Regions from separate parts of the Atlantibacter sp. MEI4A-1023 genome, predicted to be linked through region 4. Evidence: predicted binding sites of a transcription regulator. Region 4 holds the regulator's gene; each other region holds the start of a gene.
What was found. Region 4 encodes PurR, which represses purine synthesis genes. Its sites were predicted from a motif close to CANGCAAACGTTTGCNTG; they were not measured.

Region 1: a site for PurR is predicted at 2,435-2,452, ahead of pyrD (quinone-dependent dihydroorotate dehydrogenase). Genes of this name have one in related genera too.
Region 2: a site for PurR is predicted at 2,494-2,511, ahead of tusA (sulfurtransferase TusA). Genes of this name have one in related genera too.
Region 3: a site for PurR is predicted at 2,145-2,162, ahead of guaB (IMP dehydrogenase). Genes of this name have one in related genera too.

The regions. Positions count from the first base shown of each region.
Region 1 covers NZ_CM149568.1:2,875,640-2,880,660, reverse strand. Annotated here, with positions in the region: gene pepN (aminopeptidase N) at 1-1,685, shown strand, start outside; gene ssuE (NADPH-dependent FMN reductase) at 1,723-2,298, opposite strand; gene pyrD (quinone-dependent dihydroorotate dehydrogenase) at 2,535-3,545, shown strand; gene ACVV26_RS13890 (cell division protein ZapC) at 3,709-4,251, shown strand; gene ACVV26_RS13885 (YcbX family protein) at 4,248-5,021, opposite strand, start outside.
Region 2 covers NZ_CM149568.1:274,102-279,122, reverse strand. Annotated here, with positions in the region: gene ACVV26_RS01330 (TRAP transporter large permease) at 1-459, opposite strand, end outside; gene ACVV26_RS01325 (TRAP transporter small permease) at 470-979, opposite strand; gene ACVV26_RS01320 (TRAP transporter substrate-binding protein) at 1,022-1,999, opposite strand; gene tusA (sulfurtransferase TusA) at 2,187-2,432, opposite strand; gene ACVV26_RS01310 (7-cyano-7-deazaguanine/7-aminomethyl-7-deazaguanine transporter) at 2,604-3,269, shown strand; gene ACVV26_RS01305 (DcrB family lipoprotein) at 3,341-3,898, shown strand; gene ACVV26_RS01300 (hypothetical protein) at 4,163-4,867, shown strand.
Region 3 covers NZ_CM149568.1:3,364,648-3,369,668, reverse strand. Annotated here, with positions in the region: gene der (ribosome biogenesis GTPase Der) at 1-406, shown strand, start outside; gene ACVV26_RS16055 (zinc ribbon domain-containing protein) at 451-666, shown strand; gene xseA (exodeoxyribonuclease VII large subunit) at 671-2,053, opposite strand; gene guaB (IMP dehydrogenase) at 2,223-3,689, shown strand; gene guaA (glutamine-hydrolyzing GMP synthase) at 3,758-5,021, shown strand, end outside.
Region 4 covers NZ_CM149568.1:2,548,820-2,553,840, reverse strand. Annotated here, with positions in the region: gene punC (purine nucleoside transporter PunC) at 1-1,053, opposite strand, end outside; gene punR (DNA-binding transcriptional activator PunR) at 1,177-2,088, shown strand; gene purR (HTH-type transcriptional repressor PurR) at 2,104-3,129, opposite strand; gene cydH (cytochrome bd-I oxidase subunit CydH) at 3,417-3,506, shown strand; gene ACVV26_RS12245 (MFS transporter) at 3,752-4,918, shown strand; gene sodB (superoxide dismutase [Fe]) at 4,955-5,021, opposite strand, start outside.

The DNA of each region.
Region 1 (5,021 bases), 330 kb from region 4:
GCCGTGACTGGTTCCAGCTCAGCCTGAAAGAAGGGCTGACCGTGTTCCGCGATCAGGAATTCAGCTCCGATTTGGGCTCGCGCGCGGTCAATCGCATCAGTAATGTGCGAACTATGCGTGCTATGCAGTTTGCGGAAGACGCCAGTCCGATGGCGCACCCGATCCGTCCGGATAAAGTTATTGAAATGAATAACTTCTATACCCTGACGGTGTATGAGAAAGGTTCTGAAGTGATCCGCATGTTGCACACTCTGCTGGGTGAAGAGAATTTCCAGAAGGGGATGCAACTCTATTTCGAGCGCCATGACGGCAGCGCCGCCACTTGCGATGACTTTGTGCAGGCAATGGAAGATGCGTCGAACGTTGATTTGTCCCATTTCCGCCGCTGGTACAGCCAGGCCGGTACGCCGGTCGTGAGCGTTCAGGACGACTATAACCCGGAAACCGAACAATATACTCTGACCATCAGTCAGCGAACGCCGGTTACCGCCGAGCAAACGGAGAAACATCCCCTCCACATTCCGTTTGACATTGAGCTGTACGATAACGAAGGCAAGGTGATCCCGCTACAATACAACGGACATCCGGTCCATCACGTGCTTAACCTGACCCAGGCCGAGCAGACCTTTGTGTTTGATAACGTTTATTTCCAGCCTGTGCCGTCGCTGCTGCGCGAATTCTCTGCGCCGGTGAAACTGGAATATAAATGGAGCGATCAGCAACTGACGTTCCTGATGCGTCACGCCCGCAATGATTTCTCCCGCTGGGATGCGGCGCAAAGCTTGCTGGCGACGCATATTAAACTGAACGTGGTGCGCCAACAGCAGGGCCAGCCGCTGTCGCTGCCGCTGCACGTGGCGGATGCGTTCCGCGCGATCCTGCTGGATGAGCATATCGATCCGGCGCTGGCGGCGGAGATCCTCACACTGCCTTCGCAAAATGAAATCGCGGAACTGTTTGAGATCATCGATCCGCTGGCGATTGCCGCTGTGCACGGTGCGCTAACCCGCACCCTGGCGACGGAACTGGCGGATGAGTTTTTAGCGGTTTACAACGCCAACAAACTCGACGGTTATCGTATCGAGCATGCCGACATCGGCAAACGCGCGCTGCGTAATACCTGCCTGCACTATCTGGCGTTTGGCGATGCCGAACTGGCCGATAAGCTGATTACCGCCCAGTATCACCATGCGGACAACATGACCGACGCGATTGCCGCGCTGTCGGCAGCGGTCGCGGCGCAGTTGCCGTGCCGTGCGGCGCTGCTGGCGGAGTATGATGATAAGTGGCATCAGGATGGGCTGGTAATGGATAAGTGGCTGATGCTTCAGGCTATCAGCCCGGCGGAAAATGTCCTCGCCACGGTGCGTTCGCTGCTTACCCACCGCTCATTCAGCATGAGCAACCCGAACCGCACCCGCGCGCTGATTGGGGCGTTTGCGATGAATAACCCGCTGGCGTTCCATGCAGCGGATGGCAGCGGCTATCAGTTTATGGTGGAAATGCTGACCGAACTGAACAGCCGCAACCCTCAGGTGGCGTCACGCCTGATCGAACCGCTGATTCGCCTTAAGCGCTACGATGAAAATCGTCAGCAGCTGATGCGCGCTGCGCTGGAGCAGCTTAAAGCGCTGCCGAATCTCTCCGGGGATTTGTTCGAGAAAATCACCAAGGCGCTTGCCTGATAACCAAACGCCCTTCCCGATGGAAGGGCGTTTTTCATTACGCCGACAGCAAGTTCTCCGGCCATTTTAACGCCAGATGGGACGTATCGTGACGGTGTAACGCCTGCCAGAAGGTATCCAGCGCGTCGTCCAGCCGATGCTGCAAATTAGCGCTAAACACCGGCTTATGCTGATAATCCAGCACCTGACTGTCGTCAGCGTAGACGCCATGCAAAATCTCCTGCGCTTTGAGCGCGTTTAATACCGGCTTCAGGGCATAATCCACTGCCAACAAATGCGCCACACTGCCGCCTGTTGCCAGCGGCAAAACGACTTTTTTCTCCAGCGCGCGTTCGGGTAATAAATCGAGCAGCGTTTTCAGCGCGCCTGCAAAGGAAGCCTTATAAACCGGCGTCGCTACGATCAGCCCGTCAGCTTCTGCCAGCTGCGCGTTAAAGGTTTTCAGTGCCGGGCTGTCGAAGCGCGCATAGATCAGATCTTCCGGCGCGAAGTTTTGCAGATGCCAGTGATAGACCTCCACATCCTGTGCACTAAGCCGATCGCGGGCATATTCTAACAACGCGCTGGAGCGGGAGGGAAAGCGAGGGCTACCGGCCAGGGTGATAATGCGCATGACAGCTCCTTATAACTCATGGTTTTCAAGTTGATAACATTAATAACATTTAGCATCAGTGTCGCAGATCCGCTGGCCTGGGCTAAGTGATTTTTCCGTCGGAGCAATGCCAAATTTCGCATAAATCACCGTAATGGCCGAAAACGATTGCTTTTTTGCCATAAGTCAATTCACTTTGTGAGCGCATTCACGGATAATAGCGCCCCGGTCTGCATACCGGGAATCCAGGAGAGTTCATGTACTACCCCTTCGTTCGTAAAGCCCTTTTTCAGCTCGATCCAGAGCGCGCTCATGAAATGACCTTCCAGCAATTGCGCCGTATTACCGGCACGCCGTTTGAGCGGCTGGTGCGCCAGCGCGTACCGGAAAAACCTGTTTCCTGCATGGGGCTGACATTTAAAAACCCGCTGGGCCTGGCGGCAGGGCTGGATAAAAACGGCGAATGCATTGACGCGCTGGGCGCGATGGGTTTTGGATCGATCGAGATCGGCACCGTGACGCCGCGCCCGCAGCCGGGTAACGATAAGCCGCGGATCTTCCGTTTGGTAGAAGCTGAAGGGTTGATCAACCGCATGGGCTTTAACAACATGGGCGTCGACAACCTGGTTGATAACGTCAAGAAAGCGCATTTCGACGGCGTGCTGGGGATTAATATTGGCAAAAATAAAGACACGCCGGTCGAGCAGGGTAAAGATGACTATCTGATTTGTATGGATAAAGTGTATCCCTATGCCGGATATATCGCGATTAATATCTCCTCTCCAAATACCCCGGGTTTACGTTCGCTGCAATATGGCGAAGCGCTGGACGATCTGTTAAGTGCGATAAAAAATAAGCAACAAGAACTGCAAAAACAGCATCATAAATATGTTCCTGTGGCAGTGAAGATCGCGCCGGATCTTTCCCTGGAGGAATTGATCCAGGTCGCCGACAGTTTAGTTCGCCATAATATTGATGGGGTTATCGCCACCAATACCACCCTCGACCGTTCGCTGGTTGAAGGTATGAAATACTGTAATGAAATGGGGGGCTTAAGCGGCCGTCCATTGCAATTAAAAAGCACCGAAATTATTCGCCTGTTATCTCAGGAATTAAATGGTCGACTGCCGATTATTGGCGTTGGCGGCATTGATTCGCTGATGGCGGCGCGCGAGAAGATGGCGGCAGGCGCAACGCTGATTCAGATTTATTCCGGCTTTATTTTTAAAGGCCCGCCGCTGATTAAAGAAATCGTAACCCATATCTAAGCTTTTTGACTTACAGACAACCAAGGCTTTATTTTGAGCCCTGGTTGTTTTATATTCGGGCGCAGTTGCTAATTTAGACATTTTAGTCTTTTCTTTATTAGGGTTTTAAACGAAGCGGCAAAAAGGATGATATTTCGTCGCTGGCAGATGTGGGGAAAAAATGATGCGCATTAAACCGGACGATAACTGGCATTGGTATTTTGATGACGAGCACGACAGAATGATGCTCGACCTGGCTAATGGCATGCTATTCCGTTCGCGCTTCGCCCGCAAAATGCTCACCCCCGATGCTTTTTCCTCCAGCGGCTTTTGCGTTGATGATGCTGCGCTTTATTTCACCTTCGAAGAAAAATGCCGCGATTTGCAATTATCTAAAGATCAGCGTGCTGAGCTGGTATTGAATGCGCTAGTGGCGATACGCTTCCTGAAACCGCAAATGCCGAAAAGCTGGCATTTCCTTTCCCATGATGATTATTGGCAGCCGGTTTGCGGCGACCCTGCATGTGTGTATTTGAGTGATACCCAGGAGAGCGTCAGCCTGCTGGTAGTGGAGCCGGGTGACAATGCGGCGCTGTGCCTGTTGGCGCAACCCGGTTTAACGCTCGCCGGGCGCACGATGCAGTTGGGTGATGCGATTAAAATCATGAACGACAGGCTAAGACCGCAGCCAGTGGCGCAAAGCCTTAGCCTCGACCAGGCCGTTTAACTTTCCAGGGTAACGGCCCCAACCGGAATACAGCTACAGCACAGTATGGTGCCATCGTCGCCCACTGCACTCTGTTTTAGCGCTTTCACTTCCCCGTCGACTAACCGAATCCGACAGCTTCCGCAGATGCCTGCCCGGCACGAGTAAGGAACGCGGATGCCCTGTTGCTCAAGCTGCTCCAGCAGAATTTGCTGGTTATTGCCTTTGAATGTCGCGCCTTGCCAGGTAATAGCCACCGCGCTTTGCGGTGCGGTTTCTACTTCAATGGACTGAGCAACTTCACCCGGACCGTAGACGCGCGCCGGTTTGGTTTTCAGAATGTCCACTTCATCGCCAACGTGAATAATGCCGCTTTCCCGGGCGATGAGATTCTGGCCGAAATCCACATCGCCGGAATCATCTTGTGCGGTACGGAACGACTGCAACGTCGCCAGTGGTTCGCCGGAAGGGTGCTTCATGCCGCGCTCCGGGCTGACGGTAGTAAAAATACAGCGGCTACAGGGCTTGGCAACATCAAAGGTCACGCCGCCAATGCGAATCACATCCCAGGTGTCTTCTTCCCAGGCCTGCGCGCCGGATACCACGATATTCGGTCTGAACTGGGTCATTTTGACGCTGGCCGGGCAGCGCTGTTGCAGATCGCGCAGCGAGGCTTCATTAGCTAACAGATAGGGATAGCCGTCCGCGAAGGAGAGCGGCACCGCTTCATGGCGCTTGACCCGGCGCGTCAGTTCCGGCCCCACCCAGCGCAGTTGCACCTCGCGGGAAAA
Region 2 (5,021 bases), 2.3 Mb from region 4:
ATGGCTGGGCGGGATCAGAATCGCCTGTACCGAGCCGCTGGCGGTCACCGCTGCCGCGTATTCGCGCGGATAACCCTTTTTCTCCATTTCCGGGATCATCACGCTACCGATGGAAGCGGTATCCGCCACCGACGAGCCGGAAATCGCGCCGAAAAAGGTCGAGGCGACGATATTCACCAGCGACAACCCGCCGCGAATAAAACCCACGAAGATATAGGCAAAGTTCACCAGGCGGCGTGCGATACCGCCTTCCGCCATGATTGCCCCAGCCAGAATAAAAAACGGGATCGCCAGCAGGCTGAATTTATTCACGCCGCTGGTGATTTGAATCATGATTGCTTCCAGCGGCAGATCGATATACAGCGCCCCAACCACGGCGCTCAGACCTACCGCAAAGGCCACCGGCATGCCGACCGCCAACAATACGCCCAACGTAAAAAGTAAAACGAACGCGTCCATGAAGCCCCCGTTAACCGTGATTGCCGATAAGCACTACCGGACGATTCTCCTGGGAACCGAACAACAGCCGCTCAATAACAAAAAGAATAATGATCGCCGAGCCTATCGGCAGTGGCAGGTAGCTTTCCCCGGAGGTCAAAATGGGGAATTCCGCCACCGGCTGTTCCCAGAGTTCAATGCACAGCAACGCGCTGTACCAGAACATAATCCCGGAGATAGTTAGCATTAACAGGTCCACCAGTTTGGCGCACAGGCGCTGCATCGCCGGTGGAATACGGTCAGTCAACATGTTGACCGCAATATGCGAGTTAGCGCGATAGCTCACCGCAGCCCCCACAAAGCTGAACGTCACCATGCAAATAATTGCGATGGGCTCCGGCCAGGATTCACCACGGTTCAACACGTAGCGGGAAAAGATGCCAATCGGGATGACAACCGTCATCAGCAGCAGCGAAAACCCGGCCACAAACATGGCGAGCAGATACAGGCGATCCATCCACTTTATATATAAAGAGGTCATAAATACTCCGGGAATATGCGCCGGGCTAGCCGGCGCCTGAGATCACTGTACGTCTGCTATCGCTTTCATCAGATCCTGATGCTTGTCGCCAAACTGGGCGCGCACCGGCTCTGTGGCTTTAACGAAAACAGCTTTGTCGATGTCGTGGAATTGCACGCCGCCCGCTTTCATTTTCTCCAGCGCCTGGGCGTTATAGGCGTCCCAGAGTTTGCGCTGTTCCATCTGGGCTTCGCGGGCCAGGGTCAGGATTTTTTGCTGCTGATCGGCGTTGAGCTTGTCCCATTTCACTTTGGAATAGAGCAGCATTTCCGGGGTGATGAAGTGGCCGCTCAGGGTATAGTTCTTGGCGACCGGCATGTAGTTGTGGGCGATAAAGGTCGGCGGATTGTTTTCCGCGCCGTCAATAACGCCGGTTTGCATGCCGCTATACACTTCACTCACGCCCATCGCGACGGAGTTAGCACCCATATCTTTCAACGTGGCCAGCGCCACCGGGCTACCCTGAACGCGGATTTTCATCCCTTTCAGGTCTTCCGGCTTCACCACCGGTTTCACGGTGATCAGGTTACGCGTGCCGGAATCCATCCAGCCCAGGAAGACCAGTTTCGATTTCGGGTTATTGGTCAGTTTCTCACCGATTTGTTTGCCGATATCGCCGTCGATCACTTTGTGCATATGGTCTTCATCGCGGAAGACATACGGCAGGGTAAACACTTCGATATCCGGCAGGATGGCGGCAACCGGGGCCATTGAGACGCGAATAATATCGATAGCGCCCATTTGCGCCTGCTCAATCATTTGCTTTTCATCGCCCAGTACGCCGCCAGGGAACACTTTGATCTCAAGATCGCCGTTGGTTTGTTGTTTGAGCTTTTCACCCATGTTTTGCACGGCCACCACGTTGGGATAACCCTGCGGATGGACGTCGGCGGCTTTTATGGTCTGCGCCAGTACGGTTGGTGCGAATAACGCGGTGGAGAGGCACAGGCCGGCCAAAACCGGTATCAGAGTCTTTTTCATCGGGTCAGCTCCAGAAGGTACGTATGTAAGAGGTAAAACGTTGTTTTGATTTTCCGCTTATAAACTAGCCGAAGATGTTAAAAGACGTGGTGAAGCACTTCACAAAAGTAGCAAAATATGAAACAGGGGTTTAAAGAGAATGCACCAGGGGTTCAGCGCAGAGTTTTATGCCTCTGCGCTCAAAAAATTAGTGTTTTTTACGAAGTAAATAGCGGTACGGCAGAGCTTCCGTTTGCGAAGCGATCAGATCGTGCTCCATAAAACGGCAAAATCCTGGGATATCGCGCGTGGTGGCCGGGTCATCAGCGATGACCAGTAGCGTTTCGCCTGTTTGCATGCCGCGCACGGTTTTGCGCACCATCATCACCGGTTCAGGGCAACGCAGCCCCTGGGCATCCAGGGTATGATCGGGATGGTTAAAAAGGTCGGTCATGGTTATCTCGGGGAAAGGTAAAAACGGCACTAGTTTACCCCGGGATTTAGCCGGTGCAAGCCAGGTTAACGATTGCGTTAAAATTAACCATTGCAAAGATAAGCTGAAGCAGTATGATGCGGCGGTTTTGATTCTGGGTTCCCTCACCCCATCCGACAAAAAGGTCACAATATGACGACGTTTACATCACGCCAGCGCCGCAATGCGCTTATCTGGCTATCGCTGTTTCATTTGCTGGTCATTACGTCCAGTAACTACCTGGTGCAGCTACCGATCACCATTTTCGGTTTTCACACCACCTGGGGCGCGTTCAGTTTTCCCTTTATCTTCCTGGCTACCGACCTGACCGTGCGGATTTTTGGCGCGCCGTTAGCGCGTCGCATCATCTTTGCGGTGATGATCCCGGCGCTGGCGATTTCCTACGGCATCTCCTCGCTGTTTTATATGGGAAGCTGGCAGGGATTCGAGGCATTAGCCCACTTCAATCTGTTCGTGGCGCGTATCGCAACGGCGAGTTTTATGGCCTACGCGCTGGGGCAAATTCTTGATGTGCATGTGTTTAACCGCCTGCGCCAAAACCGCCGCTGGTGGCTGGCCCCGACCGCATCGACCCTTTTCGGCAACGTCAGCGACACCCTCGCGTTCTTCTTTATCGCCTTCTGGCGTAGCCCGGACGCCTTTATGGCGGAGCACTGGGTTGAAATCGCGCTGGTGGATTACTGCTTCAAAGTGCTTATCAGCATCGTGTTCTTCCTGCCGATGTACGGCGTACTGCTGAATATGCTGTTGAAAAAACTGGCAGATAAATCTGATTTCGCGCGGTTCCAGCCGGGTTGACGGTCGCCAGGAATTCTTGTGATAAGATGCGGAGCAAGGTCACTTGACCGTTATCGTAAAGGAAGAATTCAATGCGCAATCTGGTTAAATATGTCGGGATTGGCCTGCTGGTGATGGGGCTGGCGGCCTGCGACAACAATGACAGCAGCAAGCCGACGGAAGGCGCCGCAGCCGAAAGCAATGCGGCAGCTCAGCAGGTCACTCTGCTGGACGGCAAACTGAGTTTTTCGCTGCCGGCGGATATGACGGATCAGAGCGGGAAGCTGGGCACGCAGGCCAACAATATGCACGTTTATTCTGACGCTACCGGGCAGAAAGCGGTGATTGTGATTGTCGGCGACGACACTACCGAAGGGTTGGATGTGCTGGCAAAACGCCTTGAAGATCAGCAACGCAGCCGCGACCCACAGTTGCAGGTTGTGACCAATAAATCCATTGAAGTTAAAGGCCATACCTTACAGCAGCTGGACAGCATTATTTCCGCCAAAGGCCAGACCGCGTACTCGTCTGTGGTGCTGGGTAAAGTGGATAACAAACTGCTGACCCTGCAAATCACCCTGCCAGCGGATAACCAGCAGCAGGCACAGGCAACCGCTGAAAACATTATTAATACCCTGGAAGTGAAGTAAGGCGATTCGCTTTCGTGGAAAAAGCCTGCCGGTGAAAACCGGCAGGCTTTTTTATTTGATGAAGTGATGGGCGCAGCAAGATTTAAATCAACAGTTTAATCCAGACCAGGCCACAATTACTGTCTCTTTTGTGCTCCTCGATTAATTTTCCCTTCCCCTTAGACACTTCAGTTATTACATCCTGCAATACTGGTTGGACAAAATTTCCCAAACCTAAATTTTCAACGTATATTCGTATAACATCATTCCTCATATAGATACGTTATGCAGGCATCTGATTATTTAAAGATGAAGTTCCAGAGCGACCGGCAACTGGCTACTTATGGACAGCAAGGCGTTGCTGGAACGTGGAAGGCGTTAAAAGGGATCGGTTCTGATATTTACTCAGGAATGGAGCGCGTAAGCTGGTATTCATCGTGCTTATTCCCCGGCTATCACGATGTGTGCGATGAACTTCTTTCAGAAGAAAAGAGAATGTATCTCTCAATAGTGTCTATTTACCGGTATCGTGATGTAATAGCACAAATGCTCTATCTTTATTTTGTCAGTATTTTAAACGATTCTGAAAATAGAAATGAACAAAATCGCGTTCTCAAAACGGATTCCAAAGTAACTGGGCTAGTTAAAAACATCCCGGCAAGCAAGACTGCACGTTTAGCGATAGCATTGGCGCTGGCTAAATCTCTTTCAGCATCGGGTCTACTCTCAGACGTTGTCGTCGAACGGCTTGCACGACGCGTACCTACCGTTGTCATGGCGCTTCAATTGATTGGCTCGGACCAGAAGTGCGCCCTTGCTGCCCGTCATCTGAAAACATTAGATCCGAAGTATTACTCTATCCTGTATGGCGCACAGCTGGAGATGCTTTACTACTTTGTTGAGCCGTTCCTGTCGGATCTGATAAATAAAGTACAAATGGGATTCTATCAGGATTTCGATGCAATTTATGACGACTTAAAGGGCAAGTGACATGTTTAAGAGCCTGCTATCAATCCTATTTACGGATATTTTATTCCCCGTTTATATTTTTGCGTGCGCCTCTTTATTCCTGTGGCTGGTGCCTGACCATTGGGTGTTATTAACATTCATTGCAATCGTCGTATTTATTATTGTTCATCCGATA
Region 3 (5,021 bases), 820 kb from region 4:
GCACGGTAGCGGCGTCGGTAATCTGTTTGAATCGGTGCGTGAAGCCTATGACAGCTCCACCCGCCGCGTCAGCACCGCGATGCTGACCCGCATCATGAATATGGCGGCGGAAGACCATCAGCCGCCGTTAGTGCGCGGTCGCCGCGTGAAGCTGAAATACGCTCACGCGGGCGGTTATAACCCGCCGATTGTGGTGATCCACGGCAACCAGGTGAAAGACCTGCCTGATTCCTACAAACGCTATCTGATGAACTACTTCCGTAAATCGCTGGACGTGATGGGTACGCCGATCCGTATTCAGTTCAAGGAAGGGGATAACCCGTTTGCTAACAAGCGCAACACCCTGACGCCGAACCAGATGCGTAAGCGTAAGCGCCTGATTAAGCACATCAAGAAAGGTAAATAACCGAGCGGGGCCGAAAGGCCTCGTTTTGTCATTGAGGAGTGATGATGGAAATTCAATGCCCCCACTGCCAGCAGCCGGTTGAGGCCACGGCAACCGTTGCGCACTGTGAACACTGCCAGCAGGATATCAAGCTGGAAGCCCGCTGCCCCGACTGCCATCAGCCGTTACAGGTGCTGAAAGCCTGCGGCGCGGTAGATTATTTTTGCCAGAACGGCCACGGGCTGATTTCGAAAAAACGCGTCGAATACGTACCGGTTTAACGGCTTAGTCTTTGGTAGGGGTTTTGCGCTTACGCGACGTTTTAACCGGCTGAATGCCGGTCACCTGGCTTTCAACCAGGCCATCTTCCACCCGCGTAGTCAGCACGTCGCCCGCTTTCACCTGTTTAGTTTTCTTCAGCACTTTGCCGTCGGTGGCGGTGGTTACGCTGTAGCCGCGTGCCAGCGTAGCCAGCGGGCTGACGGCTTCGAGTTGCGCAATCGCGGTGCCGAAGCGCTGTTTGGTGCCGCCTAACCGCGCGGTAATCACCTGCGACAGCCGATATTCCAGTTGCTGAATACGGGTTTGCGCGCGATGGATGCGCCCCTGGGGCTGCTGTTGATACAGGCGTTGCGTCACGCGCTGCTGCTGTTGCGTTCCCTGGCGCAGCCGGTTTTCAACGGCATTGTTCAGCCGCTGGCGCAGGCGTTCCAGCGTGGTTTGCTGGCGCGCCAGACGCAGTTGCGGATGCTGCTGTTGCAGACGATGGTGAAGCCGGGTAAAGCGTTGCTGAAGATTCGCGAAGAAATAATCCATCGCCATTTCCAGGCGCTGCTGCTGGCCCTGAATTTGCCGCAGCAGCTCCTGCTGGTTGCGGCTAACGACTTCCGCTGCCGCCGACGGCGTCGGCGCGCGTAAGTCGGCAATAAAATCGGCGATGGTCACATCGGTTTCGTGACCGACGGCGCTGACGATGGGAATGCGGCTGGCGAAAATCGCCCGCGCCACGCGCTCATCGTTAAAACTCCACAAATCCTCCAGCGAGCCGCCCCCGCGCCCGACGATCAGCACGTCACACTCCGCACGCTGGTTAGCAAGCTCAATGGCGCGCACGATTTGCGCCGGGGCATCGTCGCCTTGTACTACAGTGGGGTAAATCACCACCGGCAGCGACGGATCGCGCCGTTGCAGCACATGCAAAATATCGTGCAGCGCCGCGCCGGTTTTCGACGTGATCACGCCGATCTGGTGCGCCGGAGAGGGCAGGGGCTGTTTGTGTTGGGCGTCAAATAGCCCTTCCTGAGAAAGTTTTTGCTTAAGCTGTTCAAACTGTTGTTGCAGCAGGCCCACACCCGCAGGCTGCATGCTTTCAACGATAATTTGATAGTCGCCGCGCGGCTCATAGAGCGTGATATTAGCGCGAACCAGCACCTGTTGCCCGTGCTGAGGACGGAACGTAACGCGGCGGTTGCTGTTGCGGAACATCGCGCAACGCACCTGGGCGCCGTCATCTTTCAGCGTAAAGTACCAGTGACCGGACGCAGGTTGGGTGAAGTTAGAAATTTCACCGCTGATCCACACCTGGCCCATTTGCTGTTCAAGCAGCATCCGGACGGTCTGGTTTAATCGGCTGACAGTATAAATTGCGGTGGATTGGCTTAGCGACATGTGAGCTGGATCAAATTCTAAATCAGCAGGTTATTCAATCGATAGTAACGCGGCCAGAGACGATAGCAAGTATTTTTATTAAAAAATGCTAGATGCAAACGGTTACGCTCTGTATAATGCCGCGGCAATATTTTATCTGTTCTCATTCACCCAGGTTGAGATATTGCCCATGCTACGTATCGCTAAAGAAGCACTGACGTTTGACGACGTTCTCCTCGTTCCCGCTCACTCTACCGTTCTGCCGAATACTGCCGATCTGAGCACGCAGTTAACCAAAACCATCCGCCTGAATATTCCTATGCTCTCCGCAGCAATGGACACCGTGACTGAGGCTCGCCTGGCCATCGCGCTGGCGCAGGAAGGCGGTCTTGGCTTCATTCACAAAAACATGTCGATTGAACGCCAGGCTGAAGAGGTTAAGCGCGTTAAAAAACACGAAAGTGGCGTTGTGACCGACCCGCAGACCGTGCTGCCGACCACCACGCTGCGTGAAGTGAAAGAATTAACCGAACGTAATGGCTTCGCCGGTTATCCGGTCGTCACCGCCGACAACGAGCTGGTCGGCATCGTCACCGGTCGTGACGTGCGTTTCGTTACCGATCTGAGCCAGCCGGTCAGCGTTTACATGACGCCGAAAGAGCGTCTGGTCACCGTACGCGAAGGCGAATCACGCGACGTCGTGCTGGCGAAAATGCACGAAAAACGCGTTGAAAAAGCGCTGGTCGTAGACGGCAGCTTCCATCTGCGCGGCATGATCACCGTAAAAGACTTCCAGAAAGCAGAGCGTAAACCGAACTCCTGTAAAGACGAGCAGGGCCGTCTGCGCGTAGGCGCGGCAGTAGGCGCTGGCGCGGGCAACGAAGAGCGCATCGACGCGCTGGTTGCCGCTGGCGTAGACGTACTGCTGATCGACTCCTCTCACGGTCATTCCGAAGGCGTGTTGCAGCGCATCCGCGAAACCCGTGCTAAATACCCGGATCTGCAAATCATCGGCGGTAACGTGGCGACGGCGGCGGGCGCACGCGCGCTGGCAGAAGCCGGCGTGAGCGCGGTGAAAGTGGGTATCGGTCCTGGCTCAATCTGTACTACCCGTATCGTGACCGGCGTGGGCGTTCCGCAAATCACCGCGGTGGCTGACGCGGTCGAAGCGCTGGAAGGCACCGGTATTCCGGTTATCGCCGATGGCGGTATCCGTTTCTCCGGCGACATCGCAAAAGCCATTGCCGCTGGCGCAAGCGCGGTGATGGTCGGCTCCATGCTGGCAGGCACCGAAGAATCCCCGGGCGAAATCGAACTCTACCAGGGCCGTTCTTATAAATCCTACCGCGGGATGGGCTCCCTGGGCGCGATGTCCAAAGGCTCTTCTGACCGCTACTTCCAGAGCGACAACGCCGCCGACAAACTGGTGCCGGAAGGTATCGAAGGCCGTGTGGCGTACAAAGGCCGCCTGAAAGAGATTATCCACCAGCAAATGGGCGGCCTGCGTTCCTGTATGGGGCTGACCGGCTGTGGTACTATCGACGCGCTGCGTACCAAAGCAGAGTTTGTACGCATCAGCGGTGCGGGTATCCAGGAAAGTCACGTACACGACGTGACCATTACCAAAGAGTCCCCGAACTACCGTATGGGCTCCTGATTTTCTTCGCCCGACCTCGCGTCGGGCGATTTATTTAATCTGTTTCACTTGCCTCGGACTAAGCGTCAATGACAGACAATATTCATCAACATCGCATTCTCATCCTCGATTTCGGTTCTCAATATACTCAACTGGTAGCGCGTCGCGTGCGTGAGCTGGGCGTGTATTGCGAGCTGTGGGCATGGGATGTTACTGAAGCACAGATTCGCGAATTTAATCCTAACGGCATCATTCTTTCCGGCGGCCCGGAAAGCACCACCGAGCACAACAGCCCGCGCGCGCCGCAATACGTGTTCGAGGCAGGCGTTCCGGTTCTGGGCGTTTGCTACGGTATGCAGACCATGGCAATGCAGCTTGGCGGCCATGTTCAGGGTTCCGATGAGCGTGAATTCGGCTATGCGCAGGTTGAAGTTAAAACCGACAGCGCCCTGGTTCGCGGCATCGAAGATGCCCTGAGCGCAGAGGGTAAACCGCTGCTGGACGTGTGGATGAGCCACGGCGACAAAGTTACCGCCATCCCGGCTGATTTTGTGACCGTCGCCAGCACCGAAACCTGCCCGTTTGCCATTATGGCCAACGAAGAAAAACGTTTTTACGGTGTACAGTTCCACCCGGAAGTGACCCACACCCGCCAGGGCCTGCGTATGTTAGAACGCTTTGTGCGTGACATCTGCCAGTGCGAAGCGCTGTGGACACCGGCGAAAATCATCGACGACGCGGTAGAACGCATTCGCCAGCAGGTTGGCAATGATAAAGTGATCCTTGGCCTGTCCGGCGGTGTGGATTCTTCCGTTACTGCCATGCTGCTGCACCGCGCCATTGGCGACCGCCTGACCTGCGTCTTCGTTGATAACGGCCTGCTGCGCCTGAATGAAGCCGAGCAGGTGATGGACATGTTCGGCGACCATTTCGGCCTGAACATCGTTCACGTTCCGGCAGAAGCTCGTTTCCTGGAAGCGCTGGCAGGGGAGAACGATCCGGAAGCCAAACGTAAAATCATTGGCCGCGTGTTCGTAGAAGTGTTTGACGAAGAAGCGTTGAGACTGGAAGACGTGAAGTGGCTGGCGCAGGGGACTATTTATCCTGACGTCATTGAATCCGCCGCTTCAGCGACCGGTAAAGCGCACGTTATCAAATCGCACCACAACGTGGGCGGCTTGCCGAAAGAGATGAAGATGGGCCTCGTTGAGCCGCTGAAAGAGCTGTTCAAAGACGAAGTGCGCAAAATCGGTCTTGAGCTGGGCCTGCCGTTCGACATGTTGTACCGTCATCCGTTCCCGGGCCCAGGCCTTGGCGTGCGTGTACTCGGCGAAGTGAAGAAAGAGTACTGCG
Region 4 (5,021 bases):
GACCGCCAGGCTGGCAATAAAGCACAAGCCCAGCTGCAAGGTGTTTTGCAGCGCGGCGGCACGGCCGGTCGCCTGGGGGAACGGTTGCAGGGCAGATGCCACCACGATGGGATAAATCGCGCCGTTCACCGCCGCCATCAGGCAGAACGGGATCAGCACCAGCGTCAGGCTGGCATTCGGCATGAGCCCTGCGCCCCAGGTGGCGACCACGCTCAGCGTAAACAGAATCAACAGCCACGGCAGCATCTGCGGGCCATGCCATTTTTTCAACGCGCTGCGACAGCCGTAACCGCCAATCAGAAACGCGATGGTTTGCGGCACATAGCTCAGGCCAATCGCCGTTGGTCCGTAACCCATGTCATTAAGGATAAACGGCGAGCCGGTGAGCCAGGCAAAGAAGCTGGCGGAGCAGCCTGCGTAAATGAGCACGTTGCCACGGTAGGTTTTGGAACGCAGCAACGTCATGAAGCTGAGCGACGGCGCGTCGGCATGGTGCGCCGGCGCACGCGGTTTCAGGCGCAGCGCCGGGATCATCAAGACTAGGGTGACGGCAAACAGCACCAGGAAAATCACTTTCCAGTCAAAATGATGCAGCAGCCAGCTGCCTAACAGCGGGGCGAGAGCAGGCGACAGCGCGACCAGCGGCATAATGGTGGCGAAAATGCGGTTGGTGCGGGTCGCGGGATAATAATCGGTGACCAGCGCCTGCCAGGTTACGGCAGCGGCACAGACGCCTACCGCCTGGACAAAGCGCAGCGCCAGCAGCATGGCGGTATTGTCTACCCACAGCATGCCGAGACAGCCCACGGCGAATATGCCCAGGCCCGCCAGTAAAATCGGCTTACGGCCATAGCGATCGGATAACGGGCCCCACGCCAGTTGCGCAACGGCAAACCCGGCCAGGAATAAACTCAGGCTGGCGCTAACGGCAGAGGCCTCTGTGCCCAAATCCTGCTGAATGGCGGCAAACGCCGGTAAATACATATCGGTAGCCAGGAAGCCCAGAACGCTTAACCCTGCCAGCCAGACTAAAAAACCTCGTGAAGGACGCATGGTAATTCTCTTCTTTTTTGATCTGATAACGCTTATTACGGACGCAGGAGTGTACAAAAGTGCAATCGTCCTTGTGAAACGTTAATATTTGCACGTTCCTTTCAAATTTTTTGCAGGCAGAACATGTGGTCTGAATATTCACTGGAAGTGGTTGATGCGGTGGCGCGTAACGGCAGCTTCAGCGCGGCGGCGCAGGAACTGCACCGGGTGCCGTCGGCGGTGAGCTATACCGTTAAACAACTGGAAGAATGGCTGGCGGTTCCGCTATTTATCCGCCGTCACCGGGAAGTGGAGCTAACGCCTGCCGGGGCGTGGTTTTTAAAAGAGGGCCGTTCTGTTATCAGAAAAATGATGGTCACGCGCCAGCAGTGCCAGCAGATCGCCAACGGCTGGCGCGGGCAGCTCTCTATTGCGGTGGATAATATCGTCAAACCGGCGCGTACCCGCCAGCTAATCCTTGATTTCTATCGTCATTTCGACGATGTGGAACTGATTGTCGCCCAGGAAGTGTTTAACGGCGTGTGGGATGCGCTGTCGGACGGGCGCGTCGAGCTGGCGATTGGCGCGACCCAGGCGATCCCGGTGGGCGGACGGTTCGCGTTTCGCGATATGGGGCCGCTAAGCTGGCAGTGTGTGGTGAGCGCCAGCCATCCGCTGGCGGCGGAACAGACACCGCTCAGCGATGACCAACTGCGCCAGTGGCCGTCGCTGGTACTGGAAGATACCTCGCGCTCATTGCCCAAGCGCACCACCTGGCTGCTGGATAATCAGCGCCGCGTGGTGGTGCCAGACTGGGCGACAGCGGTGGCGTGTTTAAACAACGGCTTGTGCGTCGGCATGGTGCCTGCGCATGTGGCGCACGACCCGGTAGTGGCAGGGCACTGGAAAAAGCTGGAACTGGACGACCCGTTCCCGGACTCCCCGTGCTGCCTCACCTGGAAACAAACCGATACTTCACCTGCGCTGCTGTGGCTGCTGGATTATCTGGGCGATAGCGAAACGCTGAACCGGGAGTGGTTGATGGAGCCGGAATAACCGGCTCCGGGAGGATTAACGGCGGTAGTCGCGGAACGGACCGTCTGCGACGGAGCGGCGCTCAATCAGACGCGGATGCACTTCGATGGTTTGTGACTCTTCGCGCTTATTCACGATGCGGTCGAGCAGCATATTAAACGCGGTTTCGCCCAGGGAATCTTTCGGCTGATGAATGGTCGTCAGCGCCGGGCTGAAATAGCGCGCGTTGCGCACATTGTCATAACCGATCACCGAAATATCCTGCGGCACCCGCAGGCCCATCTCATCGGCGGCGCAAATCGCGCCCATCGCCATCACGTCGCCGCCGCAGAACACGGCGGTAGGGCGCGGCTGCTGGGAAAGGATCTGCTGCATGGCGCGATAGCCGGATTCCGGCTCGAAATCACCCTGCACAATCCAGTTTTCCGGCACGCTGATTTGCACTTCTTCCAGCGCTTTCAGGAAACCGGCCAGACGGCCCGCGCCGGTGTTACGTTCCAGCGGACCGGGGATCACGCCGATTTCGCGGTGGCCGCGCTCAATCAGGTAGCGCCCGGCCATATAACCGCCCTGGAAGGCGTTATCGATCACCGAGTCGGTGAAGTCGGCTTTGGATTCGCCCCAGTCCATCACCACCATCGGAATATGGCGATACTCTTCCAGCATCGACAGCAGGGATTCCGGGTATTCGGAGCACATCACCAGTAAACCGTCGACGCGCTTTTGCGCCATCATCGACAGATAGGCGCGCTGTTTTTCCTGGTTGTTATGGGCGTTACCGAGGATCAGCGTATAGCCTTTGGTGAAACAACTGTTTTCCACGGCTTCGATAATTTCAGCAAAATAGGGCGCTTCGCTGCTGGTCGCCAGCAAACCGATAGATTTGGTGTGATTAACTTTTAAACTGCGCGCCACGGCGCTCGGGGAATAGTGCAATTCCTTGATGGCTGCCCAAACTGCGTTGCGTGTTTCTTCCGCAACAAAGCGGGTTTTGTTAATCACATGCGACACAGTTGTAGTGGAAACGTTTGCGCGTTTAGCGACATCTTTTATTGTTGCCATTCTTGTTACTCCAGACCCTCTCCGAGCCCCTGTTCATCACAGGTTAAACGTTTGCCTATGCCAACCTCGGTCCGCAACATTTCGGTTGCAGTATGTCGGGGATTGCGACATTAAAAGGAGGGGGTCAATGGCTGGTGAAAAATAAGGTAGCGACGGATTTTGTCTGATCTTGCGCAAAAGGGGAAGAGGGAAAACGCATATCAGCTTAAATCCCGTGGTAATTTTGTCTGAATTTATGCAAAAATGATCTGCACACACTTTTAATGTGGGTAACAAGGAGAGCAAAAATGAGCACAGACCTGAAATTTTCTCTGGTGACGACCGTTATCGTGCTGGGACTGATTGTGGCAACCGGTTTAGTTGCGGTACTGAACTAAACAGAAATTACATTTCGACCGCGTTTGGCAATAACAAACACCAGAAAATGGCTATTTTTTGGTGTTTGGTTCGATTTCCTGACTCCCGCTTCTGTTTCACCTCATTATTCACATTTGCGCAAAAATCTTTTGCCAAAATGGTTACTTCCTTTCTGATGTGACAAATGTCACTCTTTGCTTCTTTTTTGCTACAAGTCGCCGTGTAGTAAACACACGTGAAGCGACACGATTTCTGGAATTCACCAATGAAAATAAATTATCCGTTGCTGGCGCTGGCTATCGGCGCGTTTGGGATCGGCACGACTGAGTTTTCACCGATGGGGCTGTTGCCGGTCATCGCAAAAGGTGTCGATGTCTCGATCCCTGCTGCCGGAATGCTCATCAGCGCCTATGCGGTAGGGGTGATGGTTGGCGCGCCGCTGATGACGCTGCTTTTGTCTCATCGTGCACGGCGCAGCGCGCTGATCTTCCTGATGGCGATTTTCACTCTCGGCAATGTGCTTTCTGCCATCGCGCCGGATTACGCCACTTTAATGATCTCACGCATTATCACCAGCCTGAACCACGGCGCGTTTTTTGGCCTGGGGTCGGTGGTCGCGGCAAGCGTAGTGCCGAAACATAAACAGGCCAGCGCGGTCGCCACGATGTTTATGGGCCTGACGATTGCCAATATCGGCGGCGTGCCTGCTGCCACGTGGCTCGGCGAGACCATCGGCTGGCGGATGTCGTTCCTGGCGACGGCGGGCCTCGGCGTGATTTCTATGGTTAGCCTGTGGTTCTCGCTGCCGAAAGGCGGCGCAGGCGAACGCCCGGACGTGAAAAAAGAGTTGTCGGTACTGATGCGTCCGCAGGTGGTCAGCGCACTGTTAACCACCGTCTTAGGCGCGGGGGCGATGTTTACGCTGTATACCTATATTTCCCCGGTATTGCAGCATGTTACCCACGCGACGCCGCTGTTCGTTACCGCGATGCTGGTGCTGATTGGCGTCGGTTTCTCCCTTGGCAACTGGCTGGGTGGCCGACTGGCGGATAAATCCGTGACCGGCACCCTGAAAGGCTTTTTATTGCTGCTGATCGTGATTATGGCCGCTATTCCGTGGCTGGCGCGCAGTGAATTTGGCGCGGCGCTGAGCATGGTGGTATGGGGCGCGGCGACCTTTGCGGTGGTGCCGCCGTTGCAGATGCGCGTGATGCGCGTTGCCAGCGAAGCGCCGGGACTGTCGTCATCGGTAAATATCGGGGCGTTTAACCTGGGCAATGCGCTGGGCGCGGCGGCAGGCGGCGCGGTGATCCAGGCGGGGTTAGGGTTCAGCATGGTGCCGGTGATGGGCGCAATGATTGCATCGGTCGGGCTGGCGCTGGTGGTGCTGTCATCAAGACGTGAACGCGAGACGCTGTGTGCGGCGGAATAAAAAACGGAGAAGGGCGACCTTCTCCGTGACAGGGGCTTAGGCGGCGAAGTTTTTCGCCGCAAACTCCCAGTTTACCAGCGCCCAGAAGTGCTCCAGATACTGC